Regions from separate parts of the Achromobacter mucicolens genome, predicted to be linked through region 2. Evidence: predicted binding sites of a transcription regulator. Region 2 holds the regulator's gene; the other holds the start of a gene.
What was found. The regulator NrdR, encoded in region 2, represses ribonucleotide reductase genes. The targets are predictions, from matches to a motif close to CACNANATNTNGTG.
Positions count from the first base shown of each region.

Region 1: the regulator NrdR is predicted to act here: its motif matches at 5,685-5,698, upstream of QEP15_RS13950 (ribonucleoside triphosphate reductase).

Region 1 is NZ_CP123364.1:3,047,982-3,058,188, forward strand. Features, by position in the region: gene QEP15_RS13920 (M20 family metallopeptidase) at 1-133, shown strand, start outside; gene QEP15_RS13925 (Bug family tripartite tricarboxylate transporter substrate binding protein) at 151-1,134, shown strand; gene QEP15_RS13930 (lipid-binding SYLF domain-containing protein) at 1,186-1,707, opposite strand; gene QEP15_RS13935 (catalase) at 1,884-4,259, opposite strand; gene QEP15_RS13940 (hypothetical protein) at 4,272-4,886, opposite strand; gene QEP15_RS13945 (DUF3325 domain-containing protein) at 5,193-5,543, shown strand; gene QEP15_RS13950 (ribonucleoside triphosphate reductase) at 5,705-7,699, shown strand; gene nrdD (anaerobic ribonucleoside-triphosphate reductase) at 7,793-7,975, shown strand; gene QEP15_RS13960 (anaerobic ribonucleoside-triphosphate reductase activating protein) at 7,941-8,768, shown strand; gene QEP15_RS13965 (aminotransferase-like domain-containing protein) at 8,759-10,177, opposite strand.
Region 2 is NZ_CP123364.1:638,849-649,055, reverse strand. Features, by position in the region: gene QEP15_RS02920 (SpoVR family protein) at 1-788, opposite strand, end outside; gene QEP15_RS02915 (YeaH/YhbH family protein) at 785-2,044, opposite strand; gene QEP15_RS02910 (PrkA family serine protein kinase) at 2,057-3,973, opposite strand; gene ribD (bifunctional diaminohydroxyphosphoribosylaminopyrimidine deaminase/5-amino-6-(5-phosphoribosylamino)uracil reductase RibD) at 4,713-5,828, opposite strand; gene QEP15_RS02900 (cysteine hydrolase family protein) at 6,041-6,604, shown strand; gene QEP15_RS02895 (GlxA family transcriptional regulator) at 6,625-7,584, shown strand; gene nrdR (transcriptional regulator NrdR) at 7,581-8,060, opposite strand; gene glyA (serine hydroxymethyltransferase) at 8,279-9,529, opposite strand; gene QEP15_RS02880 (YbhB/YbcL family Raf kinase inhibitor-like protein) at 9,855-10,207, opposite strand, start outside.

The DNA.
Region 1 (10,207 bases), 2.4 Mb from region 2:
GCCCAACGAGCATCTGCTGGGCAGCGTCGCCCGGGAAGGCCTGGCCATCATGGCCGGCCTGTTCTGGGACCTGGGAACCCAGGGCGCCGACGTCCTCGAACAAGCCTGCGCCCAATCGTCCACTTACGCCTGACCCCACCGAGCCCCGCCATGACCGCCAGATTTCGCACCGCCCTGTTGGCGTTGACGCTTGCCGCCACCGCCGCCCACGCCCAAGACGCCCACGCGGCCTATCCGGACCAGGCCATCAAGATCGTTGTCCCCTTCACACCGGGCGGCGCCACCGATGCAGTGGCGCGCCTGCTTGCCACCAAGCTGTCGGGAAAGTTCGGCCAGCCCGTCATTGTTGAAAACCGCCCCGGCGCCTCGACGCTCATCGGCGCCGAAGCGGTCGCCCGCGCCAAGCCCGACGGCTACACGCTGATGCTGTCGGGCAGCACAACCTACAGCGTCCTGCCGGCACTCAAGCCCGCATTGCCCTACGATCCCGTGCGCAGCTTCGAGCACGTGGGCATCGTCGCGATGGCGCCCGTCGTGCTGCTGGCGCAGAATTCGCTGCCCGCGGCCACGCCTCACGAGGCGGCCGAACTCGCGCGCCAGGAGACTGCCAAGGGCGGCCTGATGTACGGCACGTTCGGACCGGGATCCGCCCCCCACCTGACGGGCGAAATGTTCGCCCAGGCAGCCGGCGCCAAAATGGTGCCGGTTCCCTACAAGGGAAGCGCGCAGCTCATCACCGCGCTGATCGGCGGCGAGATCGCCCTGGCCGTGGACACGGTGTCGGCGTCGGCGGCCCAGGCGCGCGCCGGCAAGGTCCGCGCGCTGGCCGTCACCGGCGATCAGCGCATGCCGCAATTGCCGGACGTGCCGACCTTCGCGGAAGCCGGCATGGCGGATGTGTCGTTCGTGGGCTGGTACGGCCTGGTCGCGCCGGCCCAGACGCCATCCACCGTCATGCACACGCTGAACCGGGCCATGACGGAAATCATGCACGACGAACAAGTGCGCAAGAGCGTATCGGACCTGTCGCTCAATCCCGTCTTCCTGCCCGGCCAGGCCTTCAGGGACCAGATCACGATCGAGATCGCCAGATTCAGCGCCGTCGCCCAGCGTGCAGGCATTACGCTTGAGTGACCGCAACACGGGACGCCCACCGGCGTCCCGCCTGCTTTGCGTGCCGCGTCATCAATCCGGCACCATGCTGCTGATCTTGGATCCTTCCAGCCCCATCCCCGCCATCAGGCCCTGCTCGCCAAACGGCACCGCGTACACGTCCTGCGTCAGGGTCGTGGTCGAGATGCTGGCAGCATAGCCCTGGTCGACCACGACCAGGCTCGGGCCCGCGCCCAGCGCCCAGCCGTCGCTCTGATTCAGATACGCCAGCGCGGGCTCGTTCATGAAGAACAGCGCGTACGAGAACTGTTGCGCGCCCGCCTGCAGTCCGAACGACAGCGCCGAGATCGAATAAAAGCCCTCGACCTGACCGCGCCGGATCAAGGCGCCCGAGCCGCGCTCGCCACCCACCAGGAAACCGCCCTTGATGATGTTGGGAAACACCAGCACCGCAACGGCCTTGTCGCCCAGTTGGCGGATGCGTGGGTCCTGCGTGTAAAGCTGCTCTAGCGCCGCCGTTGCGTCGGCGCTTATCTCCGCCGCCGACGCCGCCCGCGCGGACGGCGCGACGCTGATCAGGGCGGAAAAAGACAAAAGGCTGGCACAAAGCCAGCCAACGAATTTCACAGGCAACACGGACGCTCGGTTCATACGGCCTCCCCGGTTAGACAGGGCGAGCGCCCGATGCGCTCGCCCGACCTGCCGGCTCAGTATTCGAGAGGCGTCCCGCGGGTGTCAATGGTCCTTGCTTACCCGTGCTGCCGCGCCCCTCATACCTTGGGCGGCGTCGTCTCCCGTTCCGGATGGCGATGTTTGCCCAAGGCGGCAATGAACGCTTGCGGATCCTCGCCGCCCAACAGCAGTCCGCCATCGTTCGGATCGGGGTCGATGCCCGCCGCGGCGTACACCTGAACGCCGTCGCCGACACCCATCAGCGTCTTGCCGTGGCGATAGGCGTCGCGCAGGAACTCCAGCGCCCGTCCGTCGGCCGCCAGGCGTTGCACGGCGTCGGCGCCACCGACAACCACCGCGCCGTCAAACACCACGGACGGATGGTTGTCCAGCGACGCATCCGCATCGAACGCACCGCCCTCGCCCGTCTGCATCGGACCAATGCGCTGGCCCACCAGCCGCACGACGGCGCCTGCCTGCATGAGCGCGTCGGCCACGGCGGACAGCGCCTTGCCGTCCACGCCTTCCGCCGCCAGGATGGCGACCTTGCGCGTCGCCACGCCGCCGTCGCCAGGGCGGGCGGTCAGCGACAGCGAGGGCGACACCTGCACTTCGGACTTGGGCGGATTCTTCGTCGCGCGCGGCAAGGGATCCGGCAAGGGCATGCCGATTTCATCGGCCACGCCCTGCGCCAGTTCGTCCGACACATTGCGCAGGGAAGCGACCATGCGCTCGCGGATCTGCGGCACCGTCACCTTGCTGAGCTCGAACGCGAAGGCGTCGATGATGTGCTTGCGTTCCCATGCGGTCTGGCTGTCGTAGAACAGCGTGGCCTGGTTGTAGTGCTCGGCAAATTTTTCCGGATGTCCGCGCAGTTCGTCGCTTGTCACCGGCTCCGGAAACGACACGAACCCGTCCATTCCCGCCTGGAACGGACAGCCGCCGGCAAGGGAATTGGGCTCGTAGGACACGCGGCCGCGATGAATGGTCTGGCGATGCATGCCGTCGCGCTGGTTGTTGTGCACCGGCGCCAGCGGCGCGTTGATGGGGATCTCGTGGAAGTTCGGGCCGCCCAGGCGCGAGATCTGCGTGTCGACGTAGGAATGGATGCGGCCAGCCAGCAGCGGGTCATTCGTGAAGTCCACGCCGGGGACCACGTGCGCGGCGCAGAAGGCCACCTGCTCGGTCTCGGCAAAGAAGTTGTCGGGGTTGCGATCCAGCACCATGCGGCCGATGGGCACGACCGGCACCAGTTCCTCGGGCACGATCTTGGTCGCGTCCAGCACGTCGAAGCTGAAGCCTTCGGCCTGGTCTTCCGTGAAGACCTGCACGCCCAGCTCCCATTGCGGACCATGACCCGCGTCGATGGCTTCCCAGAGGTCGCGGCGGTGATAGTCGGGGTCTGCGCCCGACACCTTGACCGCCTCGTTCCACACTTGCGAGTGCGTCCCCAGGATGGGATTCCAGTGGAATTTCACCAGGCGCGATTCACCCTGCGCGTTGACGAACCGGAACGTGTGCACGCCAAAGCCCTGCATCATCCGGTAGCTGCGCGGGATCGCGCGGTCCGACATCACCCACATCAGCATGTGGGTGGACTCGGGCATGAGCGACACGAAGTCCCAGAAGGTATCGTGCGCGGACGCGGCCTGCGGCATGCCATGGTGCGGCTCGGGCTTGACCGCGTGGACCAGGTCCGGGAATTTCATCGCATCCTGGATGAAGAACACCGGCATGTTGTTGCCCACCAGGTCCCAGTTGCCCTCGTCGGTATAGAACTTGACGGCAAAGCCACGCACGTCGCGCGCCGTGTCCTTGGATCCGCGCTCGCCCGCCACCGTCGAAAAGCGCACGAACACCGGCGTGCGCTTGCCGGCCTCGGCAAACAGCGACGCGGCGGTCAGGTCGGTCAGCGGCTTGTAGCACTCGAAGTAGCCGTGGGCCGCCGAGCCGCGGGCGTGCACGATGCGCTCGGGAATCCGCTCATGGTCGAAGTGCGTGATCTTCTCGCGAAGGATGAAATCCTTCAGCAGCGCCGGCCCGCGCAGGCCAGCCTTGAGCGAATGCTGGTTGTCGCTGACGCGAACGCCCTGATTGGTGGTCAGTTCCTGGCCGCCGCCGTCCGCGCGCACGCGCGGCAGTTGGCCGTCGACACGGTTCACGCCCGGGGTCGCGGCGTCGCCGGTCTTGTCCGACACTTCCTTTTCGGACAGCGAGCTTGCGCCGACGGCGGGGTCCACGGCGCCCACGTGCGCGCCGGCGTACGGGCAACGCGCGGCCTGCTCGCCGTACTCGGCTTCCTTGTTGGTGTTATGGGGCATGGCGCCCACGGTGGCGCCCACCGCTGCCGCGCGCTTGAGCGCGGGGTGGCTCGGCTTGCCGGCCGGTCCGCTTGCGGGACCGCTGTCGGTGTTCATGTAGGCGGTGTCCAGTGCACCGCCCTGGCCGGCCTTGGCTGGCTTTTTGCTTGCCATGAGTCTTTCTCCTTAATGGGTTAGCATCGAGTCGCGCGCCTGTTCGGCGCGGGATGCGCCAATGGCGGTCTCGACCTTCTTCACTTCTTCGGGCGGCGGCAGCACGGCGGGGAAGCCGAGCGACTCGATCCACAGTTCGCGCGACCAGCCCTGCGTGTGATAAAGGTGGTGGTCCTCGTCGGTCGCCACCGCGTCGTAGGCTTGCTTGAGGATCTTGGCCTGCTCGCCCGACTGCTGCTCGGCAATCAACCCGATCAACGACCAATTGGCGTGATCCTTGGTCTCGGCCAGCACCACGCATTCGGTGGCCACGAGCTGCGCGGCTTCGGGATCGCCGGCCGAAATGGCCATCTTCATGGCCTTCACCAACGATTCGCCCAAGTGCCGCACCACGTCGCGGCCCGGCGACTTGGCCTGCGGGTCGAGCTTCAGTTGCTCGAAGACGGTCAGCAGCACGCGGCGATGCGTGCGCGTTTCTTCCAGATAGCCCAGCCATTCCTTCTTCAGGTCTTCGTTGATGGCACACGACACTGCGGTCTCGTAGATGGCGAGGCCGCCAATTTCGGTTTCCAGGGCCTGGTACAGCAGTTCCTTGATCTGATCGGCGTTTCCGGCTTTGCGCTTCATGGTTGGGCTCCTTGTGGTAGGTCATCAACGATCCGCACGCGGCGATCGTTCCGGATGGAGGCGCGAACCCAGCAATTGCCGTTCCTGCGATGGCAAAGCGCCTGCAAACGCCGCGCAGACGGGCCTTGCGGGGCGTCGCGGGGGCCGGCCGATCCGCACACGCTCCGCATCGCCCGGAAGAAAATACAAAGCCCCGCGCGCCGGACGCGCCGCCGATTCCCGTAGAATCAGGGTCGTTACCCATCAAAGCGCCAGCGCGCCGCGCCCTCACACAGGGTCGGCAACTCGCGCAAGACGTGCAGCCGCATGACCCTGAATGACCTCTGCGCAATCGCGATGGCCTTGCTGCTGACTTACGCCGGCATGGCTTGCCTGGCCCTGGCCACCCCCCGCCACTACCACCAGGTCTGGACGCGCAATCCCCGCGCGGCCCACACGCGCGTGCTGCGCGGCGCTGGCGCGCTGCTGATGGGGCTGGCGATCCTGCCTTGCGTCGGACTGTGGGGCGATGCGCTGGGCATGATGGTCTGGCTGGGCTGGCTCTGCGCGGGCGCGCTGCTGTGGTTTGGCAAACTGTCCTGGACGCCACGGCCTGCCGCAGGCGCTGCCGCCCTGGCGGTGGCGATATCCCTGGTGGGCGTGGGCATCGGGTTTTGACGGTGTTTTACTGAGCACCTGGCCGCGACCCATCGCAGCATTGCGCAATTTCGCAGACCATTTTGCCTGTTTGACGCCGGTCAACCTGCGCCCAGATGCCAACCATTCAGCACCATATGTGGTGGTAGAGTTTTCGAACTCCACTACATATGGTGCCAACAATGGGAATCCAACACATCCTCAAGCGCGACGGCCGCGTCGTTGCATTCGATAGCGAGAAGATCGCGCAAGCCATGGCGGCGGCGGGCCAAAGCACCGGGGAGTTGGACCTGCAAGGCGCACGCGCCCTGACCGGCACCGTCATCGCAAAGCTGGACGGCAATGTTTGCCCCGGCGTCGAAACCATCCAGAACCGCGTCGAGGAAGCCCTGGTCCAGGCGGGCCATTGGCGCACGGCGCGCGCCTACATCGTCCATCGCGAGCAGCACGCCCGCCTGCGGTCCCTGCGCCACACGCTGGTCGACGTGGAAAGCGCCATGGAAGAGTATCTGGAACAGCGCGACTGGCGCGTGAATGCCAACGCCAACCAGGGATACAGCCTGGGCGGCCTGATCCTGAACGTGGCCGGCAAGGTCACCGCCAACTACTGGCTGTCCAACGTCTTCACGCCCGAAGCCGGCCACGCCCACCGCGAAGGCGACATCCACATCCACGACCTGGACATGCTCAGCGGTTACTGCGCCGGCTGGTCGCTGCGCCAGCTGCTGACCGAAGGCTTCAACGGCATCCCGGGCAAGGTCGAATCCACGCCCCCGAAACATATGTCGGCCGCCATCGGCCAGATCGTCAACTTCCTGGGCACGCTGCAGAACGAATGGGCCGGTGCGCAGGCATTCAGTTCGTTCGACACCTACATGGCGCCCTTCATCCGCCGCGACGCGATGACCTACGCGGACGTCAAGCAATCCATCCAGGAACTGATCTTCAACCTGAACGTGCCCAGCCGCTGGGGCACACAGACGCCCTTCACCAACCTGACCTTCGACTGGACCTGCCCGGCCGACCTGAAGGACCAGATCCCGTACGTGGGCGGCGAGGAAATGCCGTTCTCCTACGGCGACCTGCAAGCCGAAATGGACATGATCAACCGCGCCTACATCGAGGTCATGATGGCTGGCGACGCGAAGGGCCGCGTGTTCACGTTCCCCATCCCCACCTACAACATCACGCCGGATTTCGACTGGGACCACCCGAACACCGAGCGCCTCTTTGAAATGACGGCGCGCTATGGGCTGCCCTACTTCCAGAACTTCCTGAATTCCGACCTCGAGCCGCACATGGTGCGCTCGATGTGCTGCCGCCTGCAGCTCGACCTGCGCGAACTCTTGAAGCGCGGCAACGGGCTCTTCGGCTCGGCCGAGCAGACGGGGTCGGTCGGCGTGGTGACCGTGAACTGCGCCCGCCTGGGCCATACGTGCCGCGGCGACGAGGCGCGCCTGATGGAACGCCTGGACTATCTCCTGGCGCTGGGCCGCGATGTTCTGGAAACCAAGCGCAAGGTGGTGCAGCGCTATATCGACCAGGGGCTCTACCCCTACACCCGCCGCTACCTGGGCACGTTGCGCAACCACTTCAGCACGCTGGGCGTGAACGGCATCAACGAGATGATCCGCAACTTCACCGACGACGCCGAAGACGTGACCACGCCCGCCGGCCACGCCTTTGCCGTGCGCCTGCTGGATCGCGTGCGCCAGCGCATGACCGAATTCCAGGAAGAAACCGGCCATCTCTACAACCTGGAGGCCACGCCCGCCGAAGGCACCACATACCGATTCGCCCGCGAAGACCGCAAGCGCTATCCCGGCATCCTGCAAGCGGGCACGGACGCCCAGCCTTACTACACCAACTCCAGCCAGTTGCCGGTGGGCTACACGGACGATCCCTTCCACGCACTGGAACTGCAGGAAACGCTGCAAAGCAAGTACACGGGCGGCACGGTGCTGCACCTGTACATGAACGAAGCCGTGTCCACCGCCGAGGCCTGCAAACAGCTCGTGCGCCGCGCGCTCACCAACTTCCGCCTGCCCTACATCACCGTCACGCCCACGTTCTCGATCTGCCCGAATCACGGTTATCTGGCGGGGCACCACGAGTTCTGCCCCAAGTGCGACGCGGAGCTGCTGGCCAAGCAATCGGCCTGCTGCACGCCGGCGTAGCGTTTCCGGACCCGGACCGGCGCGTGGCATCCCGGCGCGCGCTGTCCTTCACCCGCCGGGCATGCGTCCGGCATTCACTCCCGAGGAAATCTCATGCAAACCTTGACCGCCCCCGCCGCCACGTCCGCTTCCGCCGTCCAACTGGACGACAGCCAGCGCGTGCGCTGCGAAGTCTGGACCCGGGTGATGGGCTACCACCGCCCGGTGTCTTCCTTCAACACCGGCAAACAGGGCGAATTCAATGAGCGCCGCTTCTTCGTCGAACGCAGTGCCTGAAGGCGGCTCGCCCGTGGGCGCTTCGCAGGCCGGCGGCGCCGGCCGGCCCGCCAGCCAGGCCGTGCGCCTGCTGACCGACCGGCCAGCCTATGCCTCGCCGCCCCAACCCGTCATCCAGCCCCTGCCCCGGCACTCGCCCGCGGTCGGGGGGCTGGTGCCTTTTTCCACCGTGGACTGGCCGGGCCAGCTGGCGGCGGTCGTCTTCATCTCGGGTTGTCCGTGGCGGTGCCACTATTGCCACAACACCGAGCTGCAGACGCGCGCCGCCCGCTACGACTGGCGTGAAGTCCGTGCCTTCCTTGAAACCCGCAAGGGCCTCCTGGATGCGGTCGTGTTCTCCGGCGGCGAGCCCTTGAGCGAACCGCGCCTGCCCGCCATGATCCGCGACATCAAACGCATGGGCTACCGCGTGGGCCTGCACACCGCAGGCATCTATCCGTTGCGGCTGGCCGACGTGCTGCGCCATCTGGACTGGGTGGGCATGGATATCAAGGCGGACGCCAAGGGCTATGACGACATCACGGGCCGTCGCGACTCGCAGCGCCCGGCGCTCGCGTGCCTGACGCAGTTGCTATCGGCAGGCACGGACTTCGAATGCCGCATCACCTGGCATCCGGACTGGCTGGACGAACCGCGCCTGATGACGCTGGCGCGCGAACTCTCGCGCCGCGGCGTGCGCCAGTTTGCGGTGCAAGCGGCACGCGCCGCGCCCGGCGCCCCGGTCGCGCGCGCGCTCAGCAACCAGGCGCAGGCCGAGCTGCGGCAAACCTTCGAGGAATTTGCCTATCGCTGAGCCAGGTGCGCGGCCAGGGTGGCATGAAACCGCGGCGACACCACGGCGCCCACATTGCAGCGGGACCACGGCGACACCGCCTTGGGGTCCACGCTGAACACGCGGCCCGGCGCCATGATGACCTTTTCGGGCATCAGCGCCTCGGCCAGCGTCAGCGAGTCCGGCACGCCCGGAAACGCCGCCCACAGGTACAGCGAGCTGGTCGGCCGCGTAAACACGTAGGCGCCCAGCGCGTCCAGCACCTGCAAGGCCTGTCCGGTCGCGGCCTCCAGCCGTTGCCGCAGCCGCACCAGATGCCGCTCGTAATGGCCCTCGCGCAGCATCACGTCCACCATCCGTTCGCAGTATTCGGAACTGCTGACATGCACCAGCGCCTTCAGGTCGGCCAGATCGCTGGCCAATGCCGCATTGCAGGCGATGAAACCCACGCGCAGCGCCGCGGAGAACGACTTGGAGAAGCTGCCGATGTATAGCGTGCGCTCAAGCTGATCCAGCGCCGACAGCCGGACCGAGGACGTGGGCTTGAAGTCCGCCAGCGGATCGTTCTCGACCACCATCAGGTTGTAGCGCTCTGCCAACTGCAGGATCTTGTAGGCCTTGGCCGGCGTCATGTCCGAGCCGGTCGGGTTGTGCGCGATCGATTGCGTGAAGAATAGCCGCGGCTTTTCGCGCTGCAGCAACGCTTCCAACGCCACCACGTCCGGCCCGTCGGGCAGGCGCGGCACGCCCACCATCCGCACCCCGGCCAGCTTCAGCTTGCCAAAGAGCGGGTAGTAACCTGGGTCGTCCACCAGCGCCGTCGACCCCGGCGGCAGGAAGTACCGGATCACCAGGTCCATGGCCTCGTTGGCGCCATGCGTGAGCACCAATTGCGACGGCGCGGCGTTGATGCCCACATCGCCCAGCTTGCGCACCAGGCTTTCGCGCAGCGGCGCGTAGCCGAAACGGCTGCCATAGCGGAATAACGCCCCGAGCCCCGTGCGCACCACCTTCTGGTGGTAGCGGTCCATGCGCATGTCCGCCAGCCACTCCACCGGCGGAAATCCATCGCCCACGGCAACCGCGTCCGGCTGGGTCTTGAGCTGCTCGCGCATGAGCCACACGATATCCATCGCCCGGCTCAGTTGCCCCGGTTCCTCGTCCGCCGCGGGTCGCGCGTGGTCGACGTCCAACACGTAAAAGCCAGAGCCGCGCCGCGGCTCGACCAGCCCGCGCGCCACCAGCATTTCAAATGCCACGACCACCGTGTTCTTGGCATAGCGGTGCAACTGCGCCAGCTCGCGCAAGGACGGCAACTTGTCGCCGGCGCGATAGACGCCGTCTGCGATCTGCTGGCCGATCAGGTTGGCCAGGCTTTCGGCGATGGGCGCCGGGCGCTGCGGCCTGCCAGGCGGATTGGCGTCTGCCACGTTGGGATCCCCATGAATGCGTTGCCGAAA
Region 2 (10,207 bases):
GGCGCCAGCTTGGGCGAGTACTTCTCGATGAAGTACAGCAGGTTTTCCTCGGGCTCGGGCGGAAACACGGTTGCCGCAACGCGGGGGTCCTTGTCCGCCTCGATCCGCGGCAGCGTGCGCCACAGGTCGTTGTATTGCAGGCGCGCGTGTTCTTCGCGCTCGGCCTGGCGGGTCGCCTCTTCCTTGTACGAGACCGGCGTCGGCCGCTTGTAGCGATCCACCCCGTGATGCGACAGCGCATGGCAGGAGTCCAGCAGCGACTCCACGGCGTCGATGCCGTAGCGGTCTTCGCAGTCCATCACGTATTTGCGCGCGAAGACCAGGTAGTCCAGCACGCCATCGGCGTCCGTCCATTGCCGGAACAGGTAGTTGCCCTTGAAGAAGGAATTGTGCCCGTAGCAGGCGTGCGCAATCACGAGCGCCTGCATCGGCATGGAATTCTCTTCCATTAAATAGGAGATGCAGGGGTTGGAATTGATGACGATTTCGTACGCCAGCCCTTGCATGCCGCGGCGGTAGAACTGCTCGTTGCGGATGAATTCCTTGCCATAGGACCAGTGGGGATAGCCAATGGGCAAGCCCGCCGATGCGTAGGCATCCAGCATCTGTTCCGAGGTGATGACCTCGATCTGGTTCGGATAGGTGTCCAGACCGTATTCGCGGGCGATCTGCGAGATCGCGTCGTCATAGGTCTGGATCAGTTCGAACGTCCATTCGGAACCCTGCGAGATCGGCACGGTGGCACCGCCCGACCCCGGCTCCGCGAGAGCACCCATGTTGGCGTTCATGCGGTCTCCTTCTTGAACAGGTCGTGGAACACGGGAAAGATCTCGCCGCGGTCGCAGATGCGCCGCATGACGAAATGCGGTTCCAGTTTCTGTTCGTACTCGGCCCACAGGCTGCTCTTGCGAGCCTCTTGCGAGTCGGGAATTTCAATGTAGGCGAAGTAGCGCGTCGAGGGCAGCAGATGCTCGGCCAGGAATCGCGCGCTCTTGCCCGCGTCGGCGCCAAACGAGTCGCCGTCGCTGGCCTGCGCCGCATAGACGTTCCATGCGGCCGGCGGGTAGCGCTTTTCCAGGATCTCGCGCATCAGCTCCAGCGCCGACAGCACGATCGTGCCGCCGCTCTTGGGGTCGTAGAAGAAGGTGTGTTCGTCGACTTCCTCGGCGTTGTCGGTATGGCGGATGAAAACCAGGTCGACGTGCTCGTACTTGCGCGACAGGAAGAGATAAAGCAGCGTGAAGAAGCGCTTGGCGAGATCCTTCTTGCCCTCGTCCATGGAGCCGGACACGTCCATCAGGCAGAACATGACGGCGCGCGCCATGGGGATGGCGACCGACACGCGATTGCGATAGCGCAGGTCCAGGTCGTCCAGGAACGGTACACGCGCCAGGCGCTCACGGCAGTCCTCGACGTCCTGTTCCAGTTCGCGCAGGCGCGCTGCGGGCGCGCCCGCCGCCTTGGCCTCTTCCAGCGCCTTTTCCGCGTCTTCGAGGTCGGCGCGCGCCTTCACGCCGAGCGACACGCGCCGCGCCAGCGACGACTTCAGCGTGCGGCTGATGCTGAGCGTGCTGGGCGAGCCCGTGGTCGTGTAGCCGGCGCGCTGCCACTTCTTCTGGCTGACCTCGCCAAGCTGGTTGCGCGCCAGGTGCGGCAATTCCAGATCCTCGAAAAAGAGGTTCAGGAATTCGGCGCGCGACAGGCTGAAGGTGAACTGGTCCACCGACTCGCCTTCGCCCGGCTCGGACCCGCCTTCGCCCTGCCCGCCCTGCGGCCGGTCGAAGGTGTCACCCTTGGCGAATTCGCGATTGCCCGGATGCACCATCTCGCGGTCGCCGCCCGCGCCGTGCCGGAACGTCGGCTCGGAGATATCGCGAGCGGGCAGGTTGATCTCACCGCCTTGATCCATATCCTGGATCGAGCGGTCACGGATCATCCCGTGCACCGCCTTGCGGATCTGATCCTTGTAACGCCGAAGAAAGCGCTCCCGGTTAACGGCGCTCTTGTTGCGACCGTTAAGACGGCGATCGATCAGTGAATTCATGATTCACCTCGCTCAGGAAGACTTCCTCACACGGAGATACCACTCGCACAGCAGCCTGACCTGCTTTTCCGTGTAGCCCTTCTCCACCATCCGGTCGACGAAGCTCTGGTGTTTCGACTTGTCCTCGGCCGAGGCCTTGGCGTTGAACGAAATCACCGGCAGCAGGTCTTCCGTGTTCGAGAACATCTTCTTCTCGATCACTTCGCGCAGCTTTTCATAGCTGGTCCAGTTCGGATTGCGGCCGCTGTTGTTGGCGCGCGCCCGCAGCACGAAGTTCACGATCTCGTTGCGGAAGTCCTTCGGATTGGCGATGCCCGCCGGCTTCTCGATCTTTTCCAGCTCATCGTTCAGCGCGCTACGGTCGAAGCTTTCGCCGGTTTCGGGATCGCGGAATTCCTCGTCCTGGATCCAGCAGTCGGCAAACGTCACGTAGCGGTCGAAGATGTTCTGGCCGTACTCGGAGTAGGACTCCAGGTAGGCGGTCTGGATCTCCTTGCCGATGAACTCCGCGTAGCGCGGCGCGAGGAAGCCCTTGATGAACTCCAGGTAGCGCCGGCGGATCTCGTCGGGATAGTCTTCGCGGCCGATGCGTTGCTCCAGCACGTACATCAGATGCACCGGATTGGCGGCCACTTCGGTCTGGTCGTAATTGAAGACGCTGGACAGGATCTTGTACGCGAAACGCGTTGAGACCCCGGTCATGCCTTCGTCGGTGCCCGCATAGTCCTTGTATTCCTGCAGCGCCTTGGCCTTGGGATCGACATCCTTCAGGCTTTCGCCGTCGTAGACCCGCAGCTTGGAATAGATGCTGGAATTCTCAGGCTCCTTCAGACGCGTCAGCACCGAGAACTGCGCCATCATGTCCAGCGTTCCGGGCGCGCACGGCGCTTCGGACAGCGAGCTGTGATGCAGCAGCTTCTCGTAGATGCGGACCTCTTCTGAAACCTGCAGGCAGTAAGGCACCTTGACGATGTAAATACGGTCAAGGAACGCCTCGTTGTGCTTGTTGTTGCGGAAGGTCTGCCACTCGGATTCGTTCGAGTGCGCCAGGATCGTGCCGTTGAACGGGATGGCAGAGAAGCCTTCCGTGCCCTTGAAGTTGCCTTCCTGGGTGGCCGTCAACAGCGGATGCAGCATCTTGATCGGCGCCTTGAACATTTCCACGAACTCGAGCAGCCCCTGGTTCGCCAGGCACAACCCGCCCGAGTAACTGTAGGCGTCGGGGTCGTCCTGCGAATGGCGATCGAGCTTGCGGATATCCACCTTGCCCACCAGCGACGAAATGTCCTGATTGTTCTCGTCGCCCGGCTCGGTCTTGGCGATGGCGATCTGGCGCAGCACCGAAGGGTTCAGGCGCACGACGCGAAACTTCGAGATGTCGCCGTCGAATTCCTTCAGGCGCTTGACTGCCCACGGCGACATGATGCCGGTCAGGTAGCGCTTCGGAATGCCGTATTCCTTTTCGAGCATGTCGCCGAACCGTTCGGGATGAAACAACCCGAGCGGCGATTCGTTGACCGGCGATCCCTTCAGGGCGTAGATCGGAAAACTTTCCATCAACGCCTTGAGCCGTTCCGCGATGGACGACTTGCCGCCGCCCACCGGCCCGAGCAGATAGAGGATTTGCTTGCGCTCCTCCAGTCCCTGCGCGGCGTGCTTGAAGAACGCGACGATCTGTCCGATCACGTCCTCCATGCCGTAGAACTCCTGGAACGCCGGATAGCGTCGGATGGTCCGGTTGGAAAACAAACGGGAAAGACGTGGGTCGTTGCGCGTATCCACGATCTCAGGTTCGCCGATCGCGGCCAACATGCGCTCAGCGGGGCTGGCGTAGGCCATGGGATCGCGCTTGGCGAGGTTCAGATACTCCTCGAGCGAGAGCTCCGATTCCTGCTCTCTTGCATACTGCGACTTGAAGCCTTCGACGATGTTTTGCACGGAAACCTCCTACAACACGCGAAAAATTCAATACGTCCCTACATGCCCATTGTGCATCAGCGCCTGCGAATTACTAAACAACTTCGCTGTCGGCGTTTTCGGCAGGTCGTTATGTTGCTTTCGCCACACATCAACCATAAGCACGATCGGACCCTTTCTGTTTAGGCTGCACCCCTCGGAAACAAGTTCCATCAGGGTTGCAACGTTGGTGAGCGAATTCGCACAGTCGTTTTCAGCATAGAGCCGCATATAGCGTGCCTGACGCAGCCGCACATGAAATGCTCGGCAATGAAATGACGGAATGAGCGATATCCAATGGATTCTTATGAGCCGGGATAAACCCGAAACGTCCGCCATGCGATCGCAGCGAACGTCCTGAACGGCGCTTTGCGTCTTCGTTCAGTGTCGTGCCGGTCGGTGTTGAACTGCGCCGATTCGCGGCACGGGAATCCGTGGTGACGAGGGCGCGCGGCGGCTGTGCGGGGGGTCCGTGAGCGCGTAGCGCCAAGTCATGCGTCTTATGCTAAGCCTGTGACCGGCTCGTGGCAATTCATTTTGTGCGAATTGCGCGTGCGCGTAATCGCGCGAAACACGATTGACGCCGCGCATGCCGATGCCGGTCATGCAATACGGCACGTCGCATCGGCAGCCCCGCGCCGCCAAGACGCAGGCAGCGCGCGGCTCTACGCGGATTGGCAGCCGAACCCTCGGAGTGCTAGCAGCGGTTTTGCTACGACAGCGCGGGCAGCGCCACGCTTTCCATCAATTGGCGCCACGTGCCGGCGACACGCGCGCGAACGCGTAGATCCGCACCCACGCGCACGGCATCGGTGAATTCATAACGCCGCGCGGCGTCCAGATGCTCCAGCATCGGCAGGCGCACCATGCCCGCCGCGTCGCCCAGCAGCACCGGCGCCAGATACAGCAGCAGTTCGTCGACGCAGCCAGCGGAAACCAGCGCGCCGCTCAGGCCCGCGCCGGCCTCGACGTGGACCTCGTTGAACTGCTCGGCAGCCATCCAGCGCATCATCCCGGGCAGATCGACGCGCCCCGGTTCCGTCCCGGGCAAGCACACGACACGCGCGTTCTTGTCCGCCAGTCGCGCGGCCTTTGCGGCGTCCTCGCGCGCGGTGAACACGATGACTTGCGCCCCGTCGAACAACCGCGCGGTTTCGGGGATCTCGAAACGGCCGTCCACGACGGCCTTGCGCGGCTGGCGCGGCGTCTGGACGTCGCGCACGTTCAGTTGGGGATCGTCCTTCTGCACCGTGCCCATGCCCGTCAGGACGACACAACTGCGCGCGCGCCAGCGGTGCCCGTCGGCGCGCGCCTCAGGACCCGTGATCCATTGCGACATGCCGTTATGCAGCGCGCTGCGGCCGTCCAGCGACGCCGCCATCTTCATCCACACCCACGGCAGGCCGCGGCTCATGCGCGAGATGAAGCCGGCGTTCACCGCCAGCGCCTCTTCGCGGCAAACGCCCGTCGTCACCGCGATGCCGGCGTCGCGCAGGCGCGCCAGCCCCTGGCCGTTCACCAGCGGATTCGGATCGCCCATTGCGACCACCACGCGCGCCGGCCGCGCCGCCAGCACCGCATCCACGCAAGGCGGCGTGCGGCCGAAATGGCTGCAGGGCTCCAGCGTGACGTACAACGTGGAACCTGCCACCGACTCGCCACGCGACTGCGCGTCGCGCAGCGCGCAGATTTCGGCATGCGGGCCGCCTGGCGGCTGCGTCGCGCCCTCGCCCAGCACGCGGCCGTCACGCACGATGACGCAGCCGACCCGGGGGTTGGGCGCGGTGGTCGTCATGACGGTCTGCGCCAGCGCCAGCGCGCGTCGCATCCAGAAGAGGTCGTCGGAGTCGCGGGAAATGTCCATGCCGGCGATTGTATGTCCGCCGGCGCCGTCCCGCCCGGCTTTGCCCCCATGCCGCCGCGCCAGGATACGGATGTCCGTTTTGGGCCGCCCGCCGTCTCGGATAGCGCTCGCCGCCGAGCCGGTTCGGAGTAAAAATAGCGCCGTACCCCTTGAATCCATGGCCAGGAGGCCCGGAAATGAAACAGGCACTTATCGTTATCGACGTACAAGACTCTTTCCGCCAACGTCCGTTTTGGGACGAATCGGAGTATCCGGCGTTCATTTCGCAGATTCAGGCCCTGATCGATGGCGCCCAGGCCAAGGACATTCCAGTGCTGCAGGTGTTTCACACCAGCCCGTCCGATGATCCCGCGAACCCCTTTTCGCTCGCCTCCGGACACGTCAAGACGTTGAAGGAACTGCGTATTGCTCCGACCGCGGTGTTCCACAAGACGGTCCATTCGTCGCTCTACGCGAAGGATGAAACCGGCGCCTCGTTGCACGACTGGCTGCTCAAGCACGGCATCGAAGGCATCATCGTGGCTGGTATCCGCACCGAACAATGCTGCGAAACCACGTCGCGCCATGCCAGCGATGCCGGCTTCAAGGTGGTCTTTCCGACTGACGCCACGCTGACCTTCGCGATGCAAAGCCCGTCGGGCAGGACCTACACGCCGGCCGAGATCCGCGATCGGACCGAGCTGGTGCTGCAAGGCCGTTTTGCCCGCATCGTCCGCGCCGCCGACGCGCTGGCCGTGTAACGCGCAGGCGGGAGGCGCAGATGGTTCCGGTGTACTTCGTGGTGCCGCGCGGCATCGTCCTCCTGGACCTCGCCGGTCCGGCGGAGGCCTTCCGCGTGGCCAACAAGCTGTGCCCGGGCACATTCACCCAGCATTTCTGCAGCCCCTCCCGCGACGTCGAAAGCGGCATTCCCGGCCTGCACCTGGCGCGCTTGCAGCCCCTGCCGGCCGTGCTGCCGGCAAACGCGCTGGTCATCGTCTCGGGCGTGGTGGGCAAGCACACGCGCCTGGACGATGAGGACGCGCGCGCCATCGTGGCGTGGCTGGCTGCCCGGCATCCGGCCGACGGCTTCACCCTGATGACGGTCTGCGCGGGCGCGCTGTTCGCGGCCGCGGCGGGGCTGACGCGGCAGCGCGAATGCACCACCCACCACACCTGCCTGGAAGAGCTCGCCGCCCTTGATCCCACCGCGCGCCTGCTGGACAACCGCATCTTCGTCGAAGACGGAAACCTCGTCAGCAGCGCGGGCATCACGGCGGGGATCGATCTGGCGCTGCACATGGTGGCGCGCCATTGCGGCCCGCGCGTGGCCAGCGAGGCGGCGCGCGACATGGTTGTCTACCAGCGCCGCGCCGGCTCGGACTCGGCCCTGTCGCCGTGGCTGGACCATCGCAGTCATATGCATCCGGGCGTGCACCGGGTGCAGGATGCCGTCATCCGCGATCCCGCCGCCCCCTGGTCGGCCCAGTCGCTGGCGGACCAGGCGCACACCAGTGCCCGGCACCTGACGCGCCTGTTTCGCGAGCACGCGGGGTGCACGCCGATGGATTACCTGTATCAGATCCGCGTGGCGCTGGCTCGCGACCTGCTGCGCGACACCCGGCTGGACCTGGAACGCGTGGCGGAAAAGTCGGGATTTGGATCGGCGCAGCACATGCGCCGCGTGTGGCGCAAATTCCAGCCGCTGACGCCCAGCCTGATGCGCGGGGCGCCTGGCTAGTCCTTGCGCAGCTTGCCCGGCAGCAGCGGGCCCTGCATCTCGCGGATGGCTTCGACGAATTCACCGATGTCCTCGAAGCTTTTGTAGACCGAGGCGAAACGCACGTAGGCCACCTTATCCAGCTTGCGCAGCTCGTTCATGACGAGCTCGCCGATATGTTCGGACGGCACCTCACGCTGGCCGCTGGCCAGCAATTGCTCTTCGATCCGGGCGACGGCGGCATCCACGTCCTCCGTGCTGACGGGGCGTTTGCGCAGCGCAAGGCTCAGGCTTGCGCGCAGCTTGACGGGATCGTATTCGCTGCGGCTGCCATTGCGCTTGACGATCGACGGCATGGCAAGCTCCACCCGTTCGTAGGTGGTGAACCGCTTGTCACAGGACAGGCAGCGGCGGCGACGGCGGATGGCGTCGCCCTCTTCGGAGACCCGGCTGTCGACAACCTGCGTTTCGGCATTGCCGCAAAATGGACACCGCATGTGTGATCCCTAAAGGCGCTGATGGCAATAATTGAGCATATTGTAACGACGGGCATGATGCAAAGCGTCAATTCGGACGACTGCCCAGCCGCGGCCGCCTGGCCGATTGCCAGGCAGGACGCCGCCTGCATGCCCAAAAAGAACAAGGGACGGCGTCTTGCGAAACCGTCCCTTTGCCCGATTCCCGTTCGCGGCATGGCCGCGCCCGGGTCGCCCGCTTACTTCTTGCCGTAAACCGGCAGGCGCGAGGTCAATTCATTGACCTTGGCGCGCACGGCGGCGATGTTGGCTTCGTCGCGCGGGTTGTCCAGCACGTCGGCGATCAGGTTGGCCGTCAGTTCGGCGTCGGCTTCGGTGAAGCCGCGGGTCGTCATGGCCGGCGTGCCCAGGCGGATGCCGCTGGTCACGAAGGGCTTTTCCGGATCGTTCGGGATGGCGTTCTTGTTGACCGTGATGTGGGCCTGGCCCAGCACCGCTTCGGCTTCCTTGCCCGTGATGCCCTTGGAACGCAGGTCCACCAGCATGACGTGGCTCTCGGTACGGCCCGAGACGATACGCAGGCCACGCTTGACCAGCGTGTCGGCCAGCACCTTGGCGTTCTTGACGACTTGCTGCGCGTAGTCCTTGAACCCGGGTTCCAGCGCTTCCTTGAAGGCCACGGCCTTGCCGGCGATGACATGCATCAGCGGACCGCCCTGGATGCCGGGGAAAATCGCCGAGTTGATGATCTTCTCGTGCTCGGCCTTCATCATGATGACGCCGCCGCGCGGGCCGCGCAGCGACTTGTGCGTCGTCGAGGTGACGAAGTCGGCGTGCGGGACCGGGTTGGGGTAGGCGCCGCCAGCAACCAGGCCGGCGTAGTGGGCGATGTCGACCATGAACAGCGCGCCGTTTTCACGGGCGATGCGGGCCATGCGTTCGAAATCGATGTGCAGGGCGTAGGCCGACGCGCCAGCCACGATCAGCTTGGGCTTGTGTTCCTTGGCCAACTGCTCGACCTGGTCGTAGTTCAGGACTTCGTTTTCGTCCAGACCATAGGAGATGAAGTTGTACAGCTTGCCCGAGGCGTTGACCGACGCGCCGTGCGTCAGGTGGCCGCCTTCGGCCAGGCTCATGCCGAGCACAGTGTCGCCCGGCTTGAGGACCGCCATGTACACGCCCTGGTTTGCCTGCGAACCCGAGTTGGGCTGCACGTTGGCGGCTTCGGCGCCAAAGATCTGCTTCAGGCGGTCGATGGCCAGCTGTTCGACCACGTCCACGTATTCGCAACCACCGTAGTACCGCTTGCCCGGGTAGCCTTCGGCGTACTTGTTCGTGAGCTGCGTGCCCTGCGCTTCCATGACGGCGGGGCTGGCGTAGTTCTCCGAAGCGATCAGCTCGATGTGCTGCTCTTGGCGCTGGTCTTCCTTCTGGATGGCGGCCCAAACGTCCGGGTCAGCCTTGGACAAGGTGAGGTTGCGGTCAAACATGACGGGGGTTTCCTGAGGCGGTAATGGAAAAGAAACGGCAGATAAGAAAACGGCGTCGGGCGGGTAAACCCGGAGAATGCTGAGTAGTTTACCCCGTCGCGCGGGATCATTTGCGCTTAAAACCACCGGAACCGCGCCAAATTCCGGCGCACGGGCGCGAAAACCACGGCTTGCCCACGCGGCCGGAAACGGCACTCATGCCGACTTGAGAAAGTTTCATGCAAGGGTGTTCACGCCACGGCCAACGGGGTGTCCGGCCGCGCCGCGGCCTTGCCGCCATGAAAAAGGGACGCACTGGGCGGCCCTGCGTACATCTGGCTGAGCGTCAGGCCGACGTGGCCCCGATTTGCTTGGGCGCGAGCCGGGGGTTCAGCGTATAGGTCCCGGTCAGCGATGCCTTGGCCAGCACGTGCTTCTGGATCGCCCGCAGCGCGTCTTCGCCCGTGAACGAGCCCTGCAGGTTCAGGCTGGGCACGTCCAACGCATACAGGGTGAAGATGTAGCGATGCACCAGGGCATCGTTCCAGGGCGGGCAAGGACCGTCGTAGCCGAAGTACTCGCCGCTCATGTCGTGGTCATTGGCGAACCACGACGAGTAGGAGTTGATGCCCTGGCGCGCGTCCATGGGCGCCAGCGGGCCACCCTTGCCGCGCGGCGTGATGCCGTTGGAGAACGCGC